Regions from separate parts of the Paenibacillus tianjinensis genome, predicted to be linked through region 3. Evidence: riboswitches for the same ligand, from Rfam matches in the RefSeq annotation. Region 3 holds a riboswitch; each other region holds the start of a gene.
What was found. A riboswitch is a leader RNA that binds a small molecule or an ion and turns the genes downstream of it on or off. The one in region 3 is predicted to bind cyclic di-GMP.

Region 1: another riboswitch for cyclic di-GMP. It lies ahead of JRJ22_RS18325 (thiamine pyrophosphate-binding protein); the one in region 3 lies ahead of JRJ22_RS02525 (transglutaminase-like domain-containing protein).
Region 2: another riboswitch for cyclic di-GMP. It lies ahead of JRJ22_RS25805 (DUF6612 family protein); the one in region 3 lies ahead of JRJ22_RS02525 (transglutaminase-like domain-containing protein).
Region 4: another riboswitch for cyclic di-GMP. It lies ahead of JRJ22_RS04075 (PA14 domain-containing protein); the one in region 3 lies ahead of JRJ22_RS02525 (transglutaminase-like domain-containing protein).

The regions. Positions count from the first base shown of each region.
Region 1 covers NZ_CP070969.1:4,011,147-4,016,354, reverse strand. Annotated here, with positions in the region: gene JRJ22_RS18335 (hypothetical protein) at 1-183, opposite strand, end outside; gene JRJ22_RS18330 (carboxymuconolactone decarboxylase family protein) at 399-767, opposite strand; gene JRJ22_RS18325 (thiamine pyrophosphate-binding protein) at 840-2,483, opposite strand; cyclic di-GMP riboswitch class I at 2,594-2,687, opposite strand; gene JRJ22_RS18320 (methyl-accepting chemotaxis protein) at 3,133-4,383, opposite strand; gene JRJ22_RS18315 (helix-turn-helix transcriptional regulator) at 4,489-5,208, opposite strand, start outside.
Region 2 covers NZ_CP070969.1:5,551,776-5,556,983, forward strand. Annotated here, with positions in the region: gene JRJ22_RS25800 (ABC transporter substrate-binding protein) at 1-950, opposite strand, end outside; gene JRJ22_RS25805 (DUF6612 family protein) at 1,140-2,039, opposite strand; cyclic di-GMP riboswitch class I at 2,081-2,171, opposite strand; gene JRJ22_RS25810 (beta-galactosidase, LacZ type) at 2,326-5,208, opposite strand, start outside.
Region 3 covers NZ_CP070969.1:570,767-575,974, reverse strand. Annotated here, with positions in the region: rRNA gene JRJ22_RS02530 (16S ribosomal RNA) at 1-921, opposite strand, end outside; gene JRJ22_RS02525 (transglutaminase-like domain-containing protein) at 1,293-2,102, opposite strand; cyclic di-GMP riboswitch class I at 2,117-2,197, opposite strand; cyclic di-GMP riboswitch class I at 2,272-2,352, opposite strand; gene JRJ22_RS02520 (class D sortase) at 2,474-3,124, opposite strand; gene JRJ22_RS02515 (GtrA family protein) at 3,177-3,578, opposite strand; gene JRJ22_RS02510 (glycosyltransferase family 2 protein) at 3,568-4,545, opposite strand; gene JRJ22_RS02505 (phospholipid carrier-dependent glycosyltransferase) at 4,591-5,208, opposite strand, start outside.
Region 4 covers NZ_CP070969.1:943,984-949,191, forward strand. Annotated here, with positions in the region: gene JRJ22_RS04065 (UDP-glucose dehydrogenase family protein) at 1-1,296, shown strand, start outside; gene JRJ22_RS04070 (sugar phosphate nucleotidyltransferase) at 1,771-3,144, shown strand; cyclic di-GMP riboswitch class I at 3,283-3,362, shown strand; gene JRJ22_RS04075 (PA14 domain-containing protein) at 3,375-5,208, shown strand, end outside.

The sequences.
Region 1 (5,208 bases), 2.8 Mb from region 3:
TGGAGCAGTAACATTTAGCTTTCTGCAGTCGATCTGCAGAGAATATTCAGATGGTGTGATCGGATTGACCGTCTGCTGATAGGCTTGAATCGATTTAAGGCCGTCCTCATTGGAGAAGGTACCTTCTAATTCGACATTAATGACCTTGTTAACAGAATCGGTTTTCAAAATAAATTTACCCATGTGCTCATCTCTCCCAAAATTGAATGTGTGTGTCTTCTGCAAAATATGCAGCCGGCCAGCATTGGTCGGCTATTATATATCCAAAAACTAGAAGTTTTAAGTCGGTTTTCGACAAGAAACTTTAGGTAATGGGATAATTTGCCTTAATATAACCATAATATTCTCATTTGTGCAAGAAAAAAGTCGAATCATGCATTAAAATGCCGCTAATCAATTTATTGGATTTCTTCGAGTGTGGCAAGCAGGACATTAAAGGCGGAAATGATTCTCGGAGCACCGACGCACGGTACTAGATGAAGCAAGATCCCTTTGATCTGATCCACGGTCATACCGACTCGCAGCGCCATCACATAATGAACCCCTAATTGCTCAAACTGTCCCATGGTGATCAGAGAGGAAATGACGGCAATTTCCTTCCAGTCAGAACCGATCGTAGTGCGCTGAAAAATGTCACCGTAAGCATTACCCATGATGTACTCAGCCAATTCCGGAAAATGCTCTTTAATTGGAGCCAGAGCTTTGGCGCCATAGTCACCGGACAGATTGGAGAAGTGCTTTAGACCGCTGTTAACCGTATTTTCCACTGAAGATACCTCCTGAAATTTGATAGCATTTCGAAAGAACATGACAGGTTTGAGTTGTGCCGGTGAATCCGGTTAGTTGAGATTTAAGGTGCGGTGGGCCGTTGGAGGCATTTCATCACGGTCGGTCAGCAGCTCAATAACAGCTACCCGGTTTGACGCTACAGCAGCATTTACGGCCGCAGAGAATTGGTCAGCTGTCTCGCATCTGTAGCCGGTCGCTCCGAGTGATTCGGCGAATTTCACTGCGTCCATCGGAACTTCGAAGATCGTGCCATCGATTCTGCCAGTTGTTTTTTCCATACCCTTTAGAGCCATATCCAGCTGCATGTTGTTGACCACGATAAAAATAACCGGAATGTTTTTGCACACTGCGGTGTTTATTTCCGCGCCAAGCATCATAAAGCAGCCGTCTCCGGTAATGCAGAATACCGTTTCTTCCGGCGCAGCAACTTTAGCGCCTATAGCCATACCGATGGCATTGCCCATGCAGGCAAAATAAGCATCGAAAATAAAGCTGCCGGGTTTCTTCACGTTGTACCATTTCACGGCATTGAAGCCATGGCTGCCATCATCCACAAAAACTGAACTGTTATATGGGATCAGGTCACTAAATGTACTCATTACCGAAGCAAGTGAAAGTTTAGGCAGTACTGGTAATTTTTCTGCATAATGAACATCGGCTTTTGTTTCATGTTTTTTAATAGTATCTCTATCGATATTCTGCAGGTAGTAAGCCAGATTGTCACGAACATCACCGCTAACCGGGATAGTCTGTGAGTTCAGAATTTTACCGACATAAGTAGGATCGACATCGAATTGGATCAGGGTAGCCGGATGATTCTCCGCCTTAAGATTACAGATGGTCATATCACTGAGGCGTGAACCAAGCACAATATACAGGTCGCTGCTATTCAGCAAATCATCACCATGACTGCATCCTCCCACACCGACCGGGCCATGATACAGCGGGTGATCCCAGGCAATGGCGCCTTTGCCCCCGGGAGAAGTAACCACAGGAATATTGAACGTTTCCGCCAGCTGCGCAAGCTCCTGGTGGGCACCGGATCGATTGACGCCCTTACCAGCGACAATAAGAGGATTAGAGGCCTTATTAATGGCGGAGACTACCCGCTCGAAATTAGCGATGCTGATGACGGGCTCGCGCTCAGGAATCACAATTCGGCATTCTTCGAGCCTTTCGGTCTGGACATCAAAGGGGAGGCATAAGTGGACCGGTCCACGCTGACCGCCTAAAGCAATAGAGACAGCATGATTAAAGAGGGTACTGAAATGATCGCCGCGCTCTACCAGCTTGCTGAATAGCGTAGCGGGTCTGAACATCTCTGCCAGATCCGCCAGATAGGATGAGGAATCCTGACACTGGGGAATCCCCAGCTCCTTTATGGACTGATGTCCGGTAATAAACAGGACAGGAAGGTTATTCGCCTTGGCATGGGCTGCAGCAGTGAGTAAATTCGTTCCGCCGGGTCCTGAGGTGCCGAAGGCTACCCCGAGATTACCGGTTTTAAGAGCATAGCCGGCGGCTTCGAATCCGGAGCTTGATTCATGTCTTCCTGGAATAAACTCAATGCCGTAATCAACCATTTTGAGAACAACAGGACAAATAGATTTGCCAATGATACCAAAGGAATGTGTTACACCGAGGTTTCGTAGTGCCTCAGCCATATAATCTGCGACTGTTTTCAAAAGCTCCACCCTATCCATTGTGTATTTATCTTACGAAAATAGAAAACCTGTACTCAGGGAGTACAGGCGGTTGCTTAAATAGTCATTTAGAACGTGAGAGGTCTCAAACGTTCCGGCTCTTAGGCAACCTGGCTGTCCTGGTCCCGATAAAATGAGACTGTAGATCCATGGCTTTGCGTCATTCCCTTTCGGAGAATTTTGCCAATAATTGTTTAAATTTTCATTGGATAATTTTACTTTACAATATATTTTTAACTCTATCTTTGTCAATATATTTTCTGCGGAAAAAATCAGAAATTGACGAATTGCAGAACTTTAATCGGGATATATGGAATGAAAAAAATGTCTTATAATGCAAATGCTAACCACTACTTGAACGGTTAGTGAAGATAGGGATAAGCTTCCAACACCAAAAAAGAAATGGGCTATATGTACTATTTATATAGAGTGATTGTAAATTCATGATGTGAATTAGATTAATTGGGGGAAAAGACCTAAACGGAGACGTACTGGTTATTATTAAGAAGTAAGGGAGCGGCAGAGGAGAAGTGCAAAGCATTATAGTCAGTTACTTCTATGAGTAAATCAAATTATGCGGAGGGTAAAGACACAAAAAAACTGCCGCTTAAGGTAAGCGGCAGCAATGGAATTAAGTAAATTAAAATTTGAAAATATGAATGGTTTTTTGCAGCTGGAAGACCGCTTGGGTCATTTTATCGGTCTCATCGGCTACGGACTGCAAGGCGTTAATCTGCTCATTCATGGCTGCGGATACTTCTTCAGTGCCGGCTGCAGTCTGCTGGGTGATCGCGGATATATTTTCAATGGCACTGGAGATCTTGAGCGCACTTTCCAGCATGAGGTCACTCTCCGCAGAGAAGGCAGAGATTTGTTCCGTTATGTATTGGACGCTTTGAACGATTTGCGAGAAAATATGTGCCGTTTCGACGATCATCTCATTCTGTACTTGAACCACTTCTTCATTGATTGCGATATTCTCCACAGCCTGCTTGATATCGGCTTCAATGCTGCGGACCAGACTGAAGACTTCTTTGGTGGAGGAAGTGGACTCTTCAGCGAGCTTTCGTACTTCCTGAGCGACAACGGCGAAACCGCGTCCATGCTCACCCGCACGTGCAGCCTCAATCGAGGCGTTCAGTGACAGCAGATTGGTCTGCTCGGCGATTTCAGTAATGCTCTTAGCAATCATCGAAATGCCGCGGGCATTTTGTGAGAGCGTCTCGATGGTGCTAGCCACCTTGTTCGTGGCTTCAATATTTTTGCGCATGCCTTCTGCCTGGGTATCAACGGACAGCCTGCCTTTTTCGACCAGTTCAAGCGTATGTATAGATCGTTTATTCATTTCTTTGGTAGAGCTTGTGTAGTTGGATACTTTCGTTTCAATATCTTTGATCGAATCCGTCATATCTGCAATGTCCACGGAAATTTCATTTGCCCCCTGGGCAAGTTCATTGGAGGAAGAAGCAACCTGTGCCATTACTATTTTTAGATTGTGGTTTTTGTCCTCAATGCCTCTGCTGGCATCCATTACATGGCGGGTGATCTGTGAAGCCTCTGTAAGAATTTTCTTCAGCTTGTCAATCATAGTGTTGAAGGAACGGCTGACCTCGCCCATAGATCCGTTTTCGTCTGCCCTCAGGGTGAAGTCACCTTTTGCAATCGTGTGAGTTACATTGGAAATATCGTCAAAAGAGGATGTAAGCGTTCTCTCTACATAGCGCGCAAGCGGATAAGTCAGACCGGCCAGTGCGGCAACGAGTACGATGCCGAGAATGATTTTGCCCATAATCACCATCGTGATTAAAACCGGGACAGCAAATAATGCAGCGACAAGATAACAACCGGCAACAATTCTCTGTTTTAACGGAAGCTTGGTCATCCAGTTCATAATAAAGTTCCCCCTAAAAAATATGGTGTGTATTGTAATATTATAGGTGATTAACGGGGGATCAGTCTATTGTAAGAACTGACATAAATCATCAATTAACCATGTCTAAAGAAAGGGTTGTTGCATTCTTTCTTCATATAAGGTGATGGTTTCCCGCAAGCTGGTCATCACAATGTCAATTAGTTCCTGAGGCCTGGTTACCAGAGTCTGTTGTCCTAAGGACAATATCATTTTGCAGGCAGATTCCAGTGTCTGGAAATCAGCATGGACTGTCAGCCAGCCGGCTCTGGAGGACGGCTCGATGCTTGTGACGGATACATACCGCTCCTGCTGAAGCGACGCTAATGCAGTTTCCTTGAGCAGCAAGGTGGCAGGGTAGCGGGGCAGTGTTGATTTGAAGGAGGATGTGGATTCCTCCCAATAGCGGGCCAGCTCAAATCCTGACGGACGGGTAAATGTATCGCAGGTGATTTCGGCATCGGTGATTCTGGAAACCCGGTAGGTCCTCATTCCATTGCTGCTTTCGGCAACGACATACCAGACACCGCGTTTGGCCACAAGTCCCAGCGGAGAAATCAGCCTAGCCTTGCATTCATCGCCATTACTGTAAGTGAGCGATACTTTTCGGTTCTCCCAGATAGCTTCCTGCAGCAGTGTAAGGAAAGGATAAGACTCACCAGAAGGATGCCATCCGGCACCGTCGATATGGATACGCGAACTCAGAAATTGGAGCGGAGAGTCTTGAGGTTTGGCTGCTGCTTCCAGTTTGCGGACAGCAGAAGAGAAATCATCCTGAATTCCCAGCGCTTCTAAGATAGAAGCATC
Region 2 (5,208 bases), 1.3 Mb from region 3:
CTTGTATCTTTCACTTGATCTTTCATCGTATAGTTGATGAGCCAAGCAGGACCGAAGAAGCCGAATACCGGTTGAGCGCCTGAACCGGACATATCTGCGAACCAAGCTTCTGTCCAGTCAGTTGTATCGTTGTAATAGCCATTGTCTTTCAGCTTTTTAGAGAGATCCAGGAACGCTTCACGCTTAGGATCAATGTGAAGCTTGCCGTCAACAATCCAGCCTGTGTCTGAACTGTTCTCGATCGGGTGCCAAATGTCTCCGTCACCGGATACCATGCCATAACCCTTAGCTTTTACCTTGGCAGCTGCTTCGAAGAACTTATCCCAACCCGGGCCAATTTCGGTTTTGATTGTAGCAGGATCGTCTGTTCCAAACACATCCTTGGCAAGCGAGCGGCGATAGATAAAGGCACCACCAGTTGCCTGATAGCCAAGACCCTTCAGCTGTCCGTCTTTGGAGCCGATGTCCACGGAGTATTGAGCAATGCCCGCATCCTTAACTAACTGGTCATCCAGACCCAGGTCAGCATAATTAGCGGCATAGCTGGAAGCGTCGCCTTGCGTATACTTGAGCACGAATGCTGATTCAGCTGCATAAATGTCCGGGGCATCTTTACCGCCAGCGGCCAGCGCCTGGTCAAGAGCCGGCTGGTAAGCGCCATCGGTAGTAGCGATTACCGTGGTTTTGAACTCCACATTCGCTTCAGGATGGATTTCCAGATACTTTTTGGTCATGTTCGGAATCTCATCCGTGAAGCTCCAGAGATTGATGGTGACTTTCTCGCCATTGCTCTTTGCCGGAGCTTCGGTAGCGTTTGCAGCCGGGGCTGTAGTTGGGCTTGATGCGTTTGAGTTCGAGTTTGAATTTGAGTTACCGCCGCACGCTGCGAGAGCAGATGACATCACGAGCAATGTGGAGATTCCTACTAAAACACGTTTCATACTTTTCATACTTTGCCTCCCCTTTTTTCTTAATCACTCGGTTTTATGTAACCGCATTCATATTATAGAACCTAGGGACCCCGGACATAAGTCACCTGCCATTGGGAGAAATTCCACTATTTTTGGATTTCACTCCCTATTAGACAAAAAAAGACACCCGGGCCATACCTGGGTGTCTCCATGCTCTCTAATGTTCTATTATTCTAGTTCAGCAGGTTTTGTAATCGTTGTAACCTTGTTGTTCTTAGAATATTTAGCTTCAATTTTTGTAGTATATGTATCTTTCGTTCCGTCCGAAGCCAGCGCATAACTCAGATCAACGGTCAGCTTTTCTGTCTGCCAGGTCTTGGTATTGAGGAACAATTTCCAGGTCGCGCTTTTCGGCTCCAGCGTCTCGCCGTCCCAGAGATTTTCCTGGTCATAGAGGGCAATGAGTCCCTTAGCCGCTGCCGGATCGGTTACCGTAACCTGCAGAACGGTCTGGGTGCCGACAGTAGTGACTTTCATCGACTTTTTAACATTTTTGACCGAATTCAGCATCGATGCAGGATCATACTGGGCTTTGGAATAAAAAGACTCCCATTCCTGCTTCTCCAGTCCGAGCCAATACTGTGCATCAGGATCGATGGGCTCTCCGTCGCCGTCTGTTACTGCATCAGAGCTGCTAACCTCTCCGTCTTCTCCGGTATCTGCGGCTGTATCCTCAGAATCAGCAATAAGTTCGCTTCCGTCTACAAGATAGTAGAATTCCTTATCATTGGCATATAAATCGTAGGATGTTTCCAGTAAACTGATATCCACGCTGCCTGCTGCTGCAAAATTCGGCAGACGGTTGATATCCAGCTTCAGTGTGTTGGTGTTGCTGACCTTCACTCCGCCGGTCTGAATCTCCTGTTTCTTGATTACATCCAGGTGGAAATTCTTCAGCGTTTTGGCAGCTGCCGTTACTTTGCCGATGACTTGATCCACGGTAGGCGGTTTGGCAGCTGTCGCTGCTGCTGAGGCTACTTCAGGACCAGGCATCCAGCCCACCGTTCCTGACAGCAGCAATGCACCCGCAGCCATAATTGTACCTACCGTTTTTGAAACCTTCTTCATGTAGTTCCCCTTTCGGGTCCTTGCGTTAATCATAGATATCCCTATGCAGCCTGGCGATCATGACCTTCTATCTTCGGCTTTAGACCCATGGCTTTGTGTCATCCTCTTTCGGGGATTTTACCTTTAACGCGGACATTTGATTATTGGATTTTAATTGCAGGATGTTTGTCCCTTCATCAATTTACCATGGTTATAATTACCTGTAAAACAAAACCGGTCTTAGTTCCCTGCAACTCAGGACCAAGACCGGTTTGTGGTTTTAAAATACACTTAATGCTATGCTGCGCTATTCTTCTCCCATTCCCACACTGGAAAGGAAGAACTCATATTCAAGGGTTTGCTCGGCCGGAATGGTGTATTCCTTATGCACCGGTGCGCCCCAGCTGTCGTCTCCGCCTACACCCATTTGTCTTCCGGCTACCGTCACTACTGTGTAATGAACCGGCGGGAGCTCAAACGGATGTGAGGCATGCTCCAGCTCAAACGCGGTGTACGGGGACAGGTTACATTCCACCGGTGCAGCTGCCGGAGCCGAGATTTGCAGGCCTATCCCCGCTTCATCGGTAATCTTCACACGGCGTACACCGGTACGGTTACCCGATTCCTGCGGCACGAGATACCTGGACGGCAGCTCCTGCACCTTCCGGCTGAACACACCAAGTCTGGCGCCGAACGCACGGTCAATGTAGTTCTCCTCAGGCCCCATCGCATACCATTCCGACTGATTGTAATCCGCTGACATTTTGAAGGATAAAGCCACGATGGGCAGATCCGGAAGACCGGCAGCACCGGTGTAACGCGTTCTTACCCGGACCGTTCCGTCACCGTAGACGGTATAAGCTGTCTTGAACGCCAGCTCTTCATGAATGCTGAACCGGTAATCGAAGCTTACCGTTACTGCACCTTCCTGCTGCTCAAGGCTGACCTCAACGCATTTGCGGGCCAGGCTTGCCGCATACCAGCTTCCGGCATGGTACCCGAGCTGGGTTCCCTTGTCATTATCGGTAGTCGCACGCCAGAACAGCGGAGCCGGAGGTGCCTCAATCATTTCGTGTCCATGGTAGTTCAGCGACACTAGCGATCCGACCTGTTTGGAGAACAGAACGGTGAAGCCTTCACCGAGGACACCGATCTGCACATCACCTACCACAACCTTAAGTTCACCGGCTGGTTGCTCTGTTACAGTCTCCTCAACAACAAAGACAGATTCGCCAAAGGCAATTTCATATCCCGCTTCAGCCCAAAGCTCTTCTTCCTTCAGTACCAGAGAAGCCTGAATGCTGTATTCGCCCGGAGTTCCTTCCGTATGTGGCAGCTCAATCGGAACCAGCACTTCACTTTGCGGCGCAGCATTGACCTCTGTAGTCCACTTGCCAAGCAGTTCACCGTCACAGTACAGGCTGTACTCCAGTGCCAGATGATCCGTTCCTGCGAACAAGCTTTCATTTATTACCCGGATACCTGTCCGGTCTGGCGCAAGCTTGTAATTCTGATACAGGAATTTGACCTCCTGCATCTTCGGTGTCCACTGGCGGTCGGCATAAACAATGCCGTTGCCGCAGAAGCTGTAATCTGTCGGACGATCGCCAAAATCGCCGCCGTAAGCGAAGAACTCGTTACCATAGCGGTCCTTCTTCAGAATCGACTGGTCAATGTAATCCCAGATGAAGCCGCCCTGGTACATCGGGTACTTATTCTCAAGCTCGGTGTATTTATGCATGCCGCCTACCGAATTCCCCATTGCATGCATGTATTCGCAGCTAAGATAAGGCTTGTCCGGACTAGCGTTCAGATATTCCTCAATGTCAGCCGGCTTGGCATACATCCGGCTCTCCATATCGCTTGTCGCATTGTAATTGCGGTCATAGAACACGCCTTCGTAGTGAACCAGACGGCTGTTGTCCCGGCTGCGGAACCAGTTCGCCACATCCAGAATGACTTGGCCTGCATAGGATTCGTTACCGCAGGACCAGATCAGGATGGACGGATGATTCTTGTCCCGCTCTACCATATTAATCGCACGGTCCAGCACGATGTCATGCCACTTCGGGTCATTGTGCGGAATATTCCAGGACGGCTCAACCGCGCCCATCTTCTGCCAGGAACCGTGCGTTTCAAGGTTCATCTCGTCGATGACATAAATGCCGTATTCATCGCACAGCTCATACCATAATGTCTGGTTCGGATAATGCGAAGTGCGTACGGCGTTGATGTTGCTGCGCTTCAGTGTGCGGATATCCCACAGCATATCTTCGCGCGTGATATTACGGCCAGTGCGGCAGTTGAACTCATGGCGGTTGACGCCTTTGAAGACAATCCGCTTGCCGTTGATGCACATCAGCTTGTTCTTCATTTCGAACCTGCGGAAGCCCGCTTTCTGCACAACGGCCTCCACAACCTCTCCGTCTGCACCGGATAGCGAGATACAAACCGTATAGAGATAAGGATTCTCCGCACTCCAGGTCAGAACATCTGCCACTTCTCCGGAAAGCGTAAGCTCCTGTCCGTTAAAGGTTCCTTCGGTGCTCAGACAGACTTCACCGTCCCGGTCCTTCAGCTCAAGCTTGGCACTGATTGCTTCCTGCGGTGTGTTCAGCAGATGCATGGTTACGTTCAGACTGCCTTTCGTATAAGTATCATCCAGCTCCGCCCGCACCTCAAGATCACGGATATGAGCCTTCGGAACAGTGTACAAATAGACCTCACGGAAAATCCCGGAGAACCGCCAGAAATCCTGATCCTCCAGCCAGCCCCCGGTACTCCGCTTATACACTTCAACGGCCAGTTTGTTTTTGCCCGCCCGCATAAACGGGGTCAGGTCAAATTCGGACGGAGTGAAGCTATCCTCGGCATAGCCGACGAATTCGCCGTTCAGCCAGACATAGAAGGCCGACTCCACACCCTGGAAGGAGATGAAAAGCGGTCCGTTCTCCATATTCTCCGGCAGGCGGAATTCCTTTACATAGCTGCCGACCGGATTATGCTCTGGAGAGATGTGCGGCGGGCGGAGATCAATCAATCCATCCCAGGGGTACATTGTATTGACATATTGCGGCCGGCCGTAGCCCTGCAGCTGAATATGTCCGGGGACCTGAATATTGTCCCAGCCGGTGCAATTATATTCTTCCTTATAAAACGCTTCTACACGGCTCGCCGGATTTGGCGCATA
Region 3 (5,208 bases):
TTCCTTTGAGTTTCAGTCTTGCGACCGTACTCCCCAGGCGGAGTGCTTACTGTGTTAACTTCGGCACCAAGGGTATCGAAACCCCTAACACCTAGCACTCATCGTTTACGACGTGGACTACCAGGGTATCTAATCCTGTTTGCTCCCCACGCTTTCGCGCCTCAGCGTCAGTTACAGCCCAGAAAGTCGCCTTCGCCACTGGTGTTCCTCCACATATCTACGCATTTCACCGCTACACGTGGAATTCCACTTTCCTCTTCTGTACTCAAGCCATCCAGTTTCCAGTGCGACCCCAGGTTGAGCCCAAGGTTTAAACACCAGACTTAAATAGCCGCCTGCGCGCGCTTTACGCCCAATAATTCCGGACAACGCTTGCCCCCTACGTATTACCGCGGCTGCTGGCACGTAGTTAGCCGGGGCTTTCTTCTCAGGTACCGTCACTCCGGTAGCAGTTACTCTACCGGACGTTCTTCCCTGGCAACAGAGCTTTACGATCCGAAAACCTTCATCACTCACGCGGCGTTGCTCCGTCAGGCTTTCGCCCATTGCGGAAGATTCCCTACTGCTGCCTCCCGTAGGAGTCTGGGCCGTGTCTCAGTCCCAGTGTGGCCGTTCACCCTCTCAGGTCGGCTACGCATCGTCGCCTTGGTGAGCCGTTACCTCACCAACTAGCTAATGCGCCGCAGGCCCATCCCTCAGTAGCAGATTGCTCCGCCTTTCATCCTTTCTTCAGGAGAAGAAAGGAATTATCCGGTATTAGCTACCGTTTCCGGTAGTTATCCCAGTCTGAGGGGTAGGTTGCCTACGTGTTACTCACCCGTCCGCCGCTAAGCTTATCCCGAAGGATAAGCTCCGCTCGACTTGCATGTATTAGGCACGCCGCCAGCGTTCGTCCTGAGCCAGGATCAAACTCTCCAAATTGGTATTTAGAAAGAGCGATTGCTCATTTTGAAACATCTGACGAGAATTTGCATTCTCTAATTTTGGATCTCACCGAGGTGATCTCCAGATACTCACTCGTTGTTCAGTTTTCAAAGATCAAGCTCGTTGTCAGTGACCATTAGCTCATCACCAGCAACTCTTATAATATATCACGTTTGATTTAGAAACGCAAGTTTTTTTTGAAATTTCTTATTCAGTCATTTCAGCCAAACTTTTGTGCGCTCTAACAACGCTTACCTATAATACCGCAGATACCTATTGAAAAGCAACCCCCTTAACTAAAAAAGATAACCTGCTTAATCTTTAAGCAAGTTATCTTACGTATTGTCTAGGATTTATATAATGAATTATTAATAAAATTTTGCAGCGCTATATTTGCTCGCTACTTTGATCAGTGCTGTTTCTTTACTGTTCTTAGCCAATCCAGCGTCAACTGTTGTATCGATTGTTACCCATTTACCGTTAAGCAGTACTTCATTCCAAGCATGATACGTTGAAACATAACTGGTATTGCCCATTACCAATTTTGTCGGAATCCCTTCACTGCGCAGCATGGTAGCAAATAGCGAAGCATAATCATAGCAAATTCCTTTTTTGGTGAGTAATGTGTTGTCGTTCTTCGGGATATAATCCTGTGTAACAGTTGCAGCCAGCTGGTAATCATACTTCACATTTGCAACGATGTAGTTATAAATGACTTTTACCTTTGCTTCATCTGTAGTCAGTCCTTGTGTAAGCTGTTTAGCTTTCAATACAGATTTATCGGAAGAGCTCCATTTCACGTTCTGTACGGAACTCAAGTATACGGCGTTGGCATTGCTCAGGTTAAGTTCTACATTCTCAGAAGAAACTACTTTATATTTGTTGCCGCTTGTATTCTCAAGAATAGACACTTTATAGGTTCCATTACCTTGTTGCAGCGGGAAAGACTCCGTAGATTGGAAAGCATATAAGTTATAAGTGTAGCTGTTGCCGTCCTTGGTGATCATGACCTTAATGCGTTTGTCTGTAGGTACCTCATAAGAAACTGCGACAACTCCCTGATCCAATTTCGTTGTATTCAACCAGCTCGAATCTGCTGTTGCGGCCGTAGCTGGGCTTGTCTGAACTGATGTGACTACTACAAACAAGGTTAATAACATAAAATAGAACTTTTTCATTGGATAAAACCCCTTTCGGTAGCTGGCTGCCATCCTTTCGGGAAGGCCCTTTAGCTTTGCGTCCCTACCTTTCGATAGGTTTGCCGTTATCGTTGTAGCTTTATCTGTTCTCTCATCTACCAATAAATGCTAGATTCACTTTAAAAAAGCAAACAAAAAAAGCCCTTCATTCGGTAGCTGGCTGCCATCCTTTCGGGAAGGCCCTTTAGCTTTGCGTCCCTACCTTTCGATAGGTTTGCCGTTATCGTGTATAGCTTTTATAGTTATATAGTATCATATTGTCATCTTTATACAAGCCCCAAATTGCTAGATTTCTAACACTTTCCACTAAAATTTATCATATTTCGGGTCAATTCTCCCCAGCCTCAAATTCAGGATAATTTTGCGTGGATTATCAGGCGGTGTGTCGGATTTACCAGCGGATCACAAGTAATCAGAGTTAGGATTTTATTCATGTTATCCCCATTCAGCACCGATACATCCGTCGGCTCTACTACAGAAATATCATAAACCTTGTATTGGTATTCTTCTGCACTCGTTTTGATTGAGATCATATCACCGATCTTCACTTCATTTAACCGGTTGAACAGTCTCCCCGTAGTTCTTGACCGGTGAGCGGCAATGGCTGCATTTCCGACTTCGCCGAGCGGAGCCGTCTCCTTCATATGGGCAGCAGCATGCTTCATATTAGATTTGGTCGCCCCCTCTAAGACAGGCAGCTTCAAGTCAATCCGGTCGATCTGGATAATTCCGATAATCTTACCGCCCACCTTAATCTCCGGAGAGGGCTGTGCTGATGGCTGCACCTGTTCCTCATCCGCTGATTCATCTGCCAAAAGCTGGGTGACCTCGGCGTACGGCTTTTTCAGATCCGGTTCAGCCGTTGGGACAACCTCACTATAGGCCTGCTCAGCCTCTGCCAGCAATTTTTCCTGCTGTCTGTCGTTATACCACTCGTTCGCTTTCGGATACAGCATGACAAGGATTCCGGCCAGTATAATCAAATAGGAAAACTTCCGCATATTCATCACCCCGTTAGTCTGGAACCGGGCAAGCCCTGTTCTAATATTTGTCTTAAAAAACCCACATGCGGCTTCCGAAAAAATTGATAATCACAGTGACGAACGTAACGAGTACCTTGGCAATCAATACCTGAATCCCGAAGCTGTCTGTAAGAAGATGCATCAGCAGTACTGAAATTCCAAGCACCACCAGATTGAGTACGATAAACTTCACCAGCTGCAGCCTGTCAGATCCCTTCTTGCCAGCGTTGCGGTCACGAAAAGTCACTTTTTTATTCCAAACGAAGCTGTTTGCTGTACCTGCACTATAAGAAATAATCTGCGCCGGGGTATTGATCATTCCCAGTGAATGAAGCAGGGTAAATACTGCAAAATCAATCAGTGTATTCAGCAGCCCCACGGCATTGAATTTTAAAAACTGGATAACTCCCGCATTCAGCTTCTTACCTGCCATCGTAATTATCCTCTCGCTTGTCGTCAATCTCTCCGTCATGATAGCCCTTGGTTTCGCGCACGATATAGAGCGGTCTATCCTTGGATTCATCATAAATACGTCCGATATATTCTCCAATTACCCCAAGCAGCATCAGCACGATACCGTTAAATAATAAATTGACACCCACTATAGAAGCCCAGCCGGGAACCGTCCAGGAGGTAAATAATTTCTGGAACAATACAAAAAACAGGTACAGAAAGCTGGAGAAGGACAGGAAAAAGCCTATATATGAGGCTATTTTGAGCGGTTTATGTGAAAAGGAGGTGATGCCGTCCAGCGCAAACCGGATCATTTTCTTCAGCGGGTACTTCGTCTCTCCGGCGAAGCGCTCCTCCCGTACATATTCAACCATCGTCTGCCGGAAGCCCACCCAGCTCACCAGACCTCTGACATAACGGTTCTTCTCCTTCAGCCCCCGCAGCACATCGCATACTTTGCGGTCAATCAGCCGGAAGTCGCCGGTATCCGTAGGAATCTCCACACTCGTCATGCTGCTCAGCAAACGGTAGAAGAGCTTGGCGGTCACTTTTTTGAACAGCGTCTCCCCGTGGCGCTTGAGCCGCTTGGCATAGACCACCTCATAGCCCTCTTTCCACTTGGCAATCATCTGCAAAATGACCTCAGGCGGATCCTGAAGATCGGCATCAATCACAACCACCGCTTGCCCCTCGGCATAATCCATCCCGGCCGTAATAGCGACCTGATGGCCGAAATTACGCGAGAAGTCAATCAGCTTGACATGTTCGTCCCGGCTGCTGATTCCGCGCATAATTTCCGCTGTACGGTCACGGCTGCCATCATTGACGAAGACCAGCTCATAGGAATCGCCGCATTCGTCCATTACTTTTCGGAGACGCTCATACGTGTGCTGAATGACCTCCTCCTCATTGTACATCGGGACAATTACACTATATCTGGCTTTCACCCTTGTTCCTCCTAAACGTTTGGTAAGTATAAAACCGGCTGGCTCCTAGAATACCCAGGAAGGGAACCAGCGCAGCACAGTGTTGACATAATCGCCGCTCACCTGCATACCCGACAGCACCGGATAGAACAGGATAAAGAGCAGTGCCGCAAGGCCCACATAAGCATATCGGATATACTTGGCTTCGGGATATTTGCTGTCCAGCAGCTTCATTACATATACAATTGCAAGAATCATGAACGGCACCATAGCGAAATAATGGTACAGGAACGTCTCACGCGGAACGAGCATCCAAGGCACATATTGCGAGAAAAAGGCGATCCAGAGCATGTACAGGCTCTTGTCTTTACGCTTCACAGTAAGATAAACCGTACCAAGTATGGCGAAAATTCCGGTCCACCAGATCAGCGGATTACCTATAGTGACAATACTGCTTACTTGACCTTCAGGCAAGCCTTCGCCGCCGCTGAAGAACCATACCGGACGCTTCATAAACGGCCATTCCCACCAGGAGGAAGCAAACGGATGGGTAGCCACCAGCTGACTATGGTAGTCATACATATTTTTTTGGGCCTGGATCAGGCCTTTAATCGTGTAACCCTCGGCCGTAACGGAGAGTACCGGGATAAAGGACAATCCGTAGATAACGGCAGGAATAACGAC
Region 4 (5,208 bases), 370 kb from region 3:
GGCGTATGTTTTACACTTAACGGGAATCATGTCATCTGCGTCGATAAGGATGAGGAAAAAATCAGCAAGCTTAACCGGATGGAATCCCCTATCTATGAACCGGGGATCGAGGCATTGATTGAGATGAATCTCCGGGAGGGCAGATTATCCTTCTCTTCGGATCTTCAGGAATCGGTGCGCCGCTCAGATATCGTCATTCTGGCTGTGGGTACACCTTCTTTGCCGGGTGGCGAAGCGGATTTAAGGTATATCGAGGGAGCCGCTACGGAAATTGCCCAGGCGATGGAAGGTTACAAAATCATCATGACCAAGTCGACTGTTCCGGTTGGCACGAATGAGAAAATCCGCAACCTCATCGCTTCCCACACGAATCATCCCTTCGATATTGTCTCCGCTCCCGAGTTCCTGCGTGAAGGCTCTGCAATCCGCGACACCCTTCATCCGGACCGGATCGTTATCGGCCTCGATAATCCTCAGCTTGAGCCGACCATGCGCCAGCTTCATCAGGGCTTCACGGAAAATATCTTCGTAACAGATATCCGCAGTGCGGAAATGATCAAATATGCTTCAAACGCATTCCTGGCAACCAAAATATCTTTTATTAATGAGATTGCTAACATTTGCGAAAAAGTGGGAGCTGATGTAACCATGGTGGCCGAAGGCATGGGAATGGACCGCAGAATCGGCTCCTCGTTCCTGCAGGCCGGCATTGGTTATGGAGGCTCCTGTTTCCCGAAAGATACCAATGCGTTGATTCAGATCGCCGGTAACGTCGATTACGAGTTCAAGCTGCTGAAGTCGGTGGTTGAGGTGAACAAGGACCAGCGGTTCATGATCATCTCGAAGCTTCATGAATCGCTGGGCAGCCTGCGCGGCGCAGTCATCGGGATCTGGGGGCTTGCCTTTAAGCCGAATACCGATGATGTCCGCGAAGCTCCAGCACGTGAAATCGTCGAAGCCCTGGTGGCGGAAGGTGCAACAGTGAAGCTGTATGACCCGATTGCTGCTGATAACTTCAGAGCAGGGTATGATCATCCGCAGCTGCGCTGGTGCGGTCTTCCGGAAGAGGCGGCAGAAGGCAGCGACGCCATCTGCCTGCTGACCGACTGGGCCCAGTTCAAGGATATCGATCTGCATCAGCTGGCCGGCAGCATGCGCCGCCAGATTCTGATCGACGGCCGCAACGTCTACTCCAAGGAGCAGATCGAAGGCACCGGGTTGGAGTACCACTCGGTCGGCCGCCCGCAGATGGGCGGATTGAGCGGTTATTCCCCAAGCGTCGCCGGGGCTGTGTAATCCAGAATCTCTTGCCCTTATGAGCGCAGCTTTAGCTGCCGCTCCGCTCCTTGCCCTATAGCTGCCGCCCAATAAGCGGCAATACCGGATCTTTATCCGGTAGCTTGGCCGGTGGTTGAAGCGAGCAAAAAAGGCGATGCTTCCAGACTGCTCGCCCGAGCAAGCAGGAGTTCTTAACCGTAAGCTGTTATGGAATGGAACGGAGAGGGATTTTGGAACTGTAGGAGCGTATGCGTCCGCCTTTGTCTCCGGATTTCAACCGCGAAGAGCGTTCAATCAGGAAATCTGGAGACAACAGCGGCCGAAAGTCCAAACATTCCTTGCAGTGACTCTCATAACAGTGTGGTCTTTAAGAATTTTTGCGAAGCCAGCAGTGCTGCTCAAAGCAGTCCATCTTTTGCATCTGCACCGAGCGGCAGCTTACAATAACAATCCGATATTTTCGCGACAACACATAAATAGGAGGGTTCACTTATGAAACTGGTACTTCTATCAGGCGGTTCTGGTAAACGGCTATGGCCTTTGTCCAATGATTCACGTTCGAAGCAATTTCTGAAGGTACTGGAAAGCCCGACGGGTGAACCGGAATCTATGGTACAGCGTGTCTGGAGACAGCTTGAGGAAGCGGGCATGACAGGTTCGTCTTATCTGGCAACGGGCCGCAGCCAGGTGGAATCGATTCAGAGCCAGCTTGGCAGCGAGGTTCCGATCATCGTTGAGCCTGAGCGCCGTGATACCTTCCCGGCCATAGCACTGACAGCAGCTTACCTGTATTCGATGGCCGGTGTTTCTCCGGACGAAACCGTCGCTATCCTGCCTGTTGATCCCTATGTAGAAGCTTCATTTTTCGATACCGTAGTCCAGCTTGAGCAGACCATGGAGGAAAGCGGCGCAAATCTGGCGCTGATGGGCGTAGTTCCTGAACATGCGTCAGAGAAATACGGATATATCATCCCTACCAGTGCTGAGGCGGGAACAAGCGGATATCTGCAAGTGAGCCATTTCCAGGAAAAACCTGACCGTGTACAAGCCGAAGGTCTGATCAGCAAAGGAGCCCTTTGGAATTGCGGGGTATTCGCTTTCCGCTTGGGTTATCTGCTTGATATTCTGCAACGCAAAGGGCTGCCGCTTAACTACGAGGAACTTCAGAAGCAGTATAAACTGCTTGCCTCCATCAGCTTTGACTATGAAGTGGTGGAAAAAGAGGAGAATATCGTGGTTCAGCCTTATGCAGGCTTCTGGAAGGACCTGGGTACCTGGAACACGCTGACCGAAGAAATGAGCAGCAATCTGGTAGGAAAAGGTGTTGTCACGGCCGATTCTGAGGGGACCTGCCTGATCAATGAGCTGGATATTCCGATCACAGTCATCGGGGCGAAGGACTTAATTATCGCCGCCAGCCCGGATGGCATCTTGGTTACGCATAAAGCGGAAAGCCCGCGGATCAAAGAAGTATTGAAGTCTTACGAGCAAAGACCGATGTTCGAGGAACGCCGCTGGGGCCATTACAAGGTCATTGATTATGTGAAGTACGATGAGGGCAATGAAGTCCTGACTAAGCGGATTTTTATTGAAGAGGGCAAGAACATCAGCTACCAGCTGCACCGCAAACGCAGTGAAATCTGGACCTTTGTAAGCGGGGAAGCCAGTATTGTGATTAACGAGAAAATGCATAATGTGAAGGCTGGCGATGTGGTTCGCATCCCAGAAGGCACCAAACATGCGATCCTTGCGCTGACGGATGTGGAGTTTATCGAAGTGCAGACCGGATCCGAGCTGGTGGAAGAGGATAATATCCGAATCACCTTGGACTGGAAGGATATAGCATTGCACCAGTTCATTTCGTAGGCCTAAATAATCTATTTAACCAATTGTTACAAATCCAAAACAGGTATTTAGAACCATTTATTAAGAAATCTTCATTTTTGCTATAAACCTACAACTTAATAGAGTCGATACTTACGGTAAGAAGGAGAAATCCTTCCAAAACGACAAAGGCAAACCTACTCGAAAGATAGGGACGCAAAGCTATAGGGCCTCTTAAAAGTGGCAGCCTGGCTACCGAAAGGAAGATCATTTTGAAAACTTACCGTAAGTTTCGTTTGTTGTCCGCCGTGTTGTCTCTGGCTGTGTTTTTGTCCGCCGTACCGCTTGGACTAGGATTTGCACCTTCCTCGGTTAAAGCAGCTTCAAGTACAGCTGTGCCAGTTAATCCGGACGCTTCAGCTGAAGCCGTCAAGCTCCTCGATAGTCTGTATTCTATTTCCGGAAAAGGAATTATTTCAGGCCAGCATGATTATCTGGAGAGCCCGGATGAATTTAGCAACAAGCTGAAAGGAACAAGCGGACAATATGCCGCACTTCACGGATATGAGCTGGGAGTTATCAGCGGACAATCCGAAAGCACCGCCGCAATGCAACGGAAGAATGTAGTCAATAGTGCGATCAACTGGTCTAAATCCGGCGGTATCGTAGCCATGACTTTTCATGAGAATCTGCCGGGCACTACGTATGATTGGGCTAATGTGCAGAAATCATTGACACAAGCAGAGTTTAACAAATATATAACACCAGGTACGGCACAGTACAACGCACTGATTGCCGATCTCGATAAAGTTGCAGTTTCACTCAAAAGCCTGCGGGATGCAGGAGTCCCCGTACTTTGGAGACCTTACCATGAGATGAACGGAGACTGGTTCTGGTGGGGAAAGAAGACCAACTTCGCCGGACTGTGGAATATTATGTATGACCGGTTTGTTAACTATCATAAACTTAACAATCTGCTGTGGGTATGGAATCCGAATGCTCCGAATGCCTGGTCTGATCCCTATGAGCTGACCTATCCTGGTGCGAATAAGGTCGATGTACTTGCAGCTGACATATACAATAATGATTATATGAATAAATATTATGACAGCCTGGTCAGTCTGGCTGCCGGTAAACCGGTTGGCATCGGTGAGAATGGCGAGATGCCGAGTATAGCTAAGCTGCAGCTATCCCAGAAGAATTACGTTTATATGATGAACTGGGGAAAAATGCTCTATGATAACAACAGCACGACTACAATCACAAGCTTTATGAATGACAGCTACACCCTGACCCGGGATGAATATAAGGCATGGACAGTCCCTGGTGCAACGGCAACGCCGACAGCAACGCCAACAGCGACACCAACGGTAGCGCCAACAGCGACACCAACAGTAGCGCCAACAGCGACACCAACGGCAACGCCTACAGCGACACCAACTCCAACGGTAGCACCTACAGCTACACCAACGCCGACCTCCTTACCTGAAAATACATTGCAGGCACCGGTACCGCTGGTAAACGGGCTTACAGGTGAATATTTCAAGAATATGACGCTGTCCGGCACGCCTGTGCTGGTACGCAATGATAGTTTACTTAATTTCAACTGGCGTCAGGCATCACCGGATGCTTCATTGCCTGTAGATATTTTTTCCGTACGCTGGACCGGTCTGATTAAGCCTTCTTATAGTGAAACCTATCAATTCTATACAACATCGGATGATGGTATTCGTGTCTATGTGAATGGAACGGCCGTTATCGACAGCTGGATGAAACAGAGCGGTACCGAGCGTACCGGAAGCATTGCCCTGAAAGCAGGACAGTATTATGACATTAAAGTAGAATATTATGAAAATGCCGGTGACGCCAATATCCGGATGATGTGGCAGAGTCCAAGCCAGGCCAAAGTAACCGTTCCTTCAAGCGCATTGTTCTTAAAAAGCTCCATATCATCTATAAATACTGTTGAATCGTCATTAATGACGAATTCGCTGGCCATGGTACAGACAGTAACAGTGTCGCCAGCGCCGACAGCAACGCCAGCGCCGACAGCAGCACCAACGCCGACAGCAACGCAAGCGCCGACAGCAGCTCCAACGCCGACAG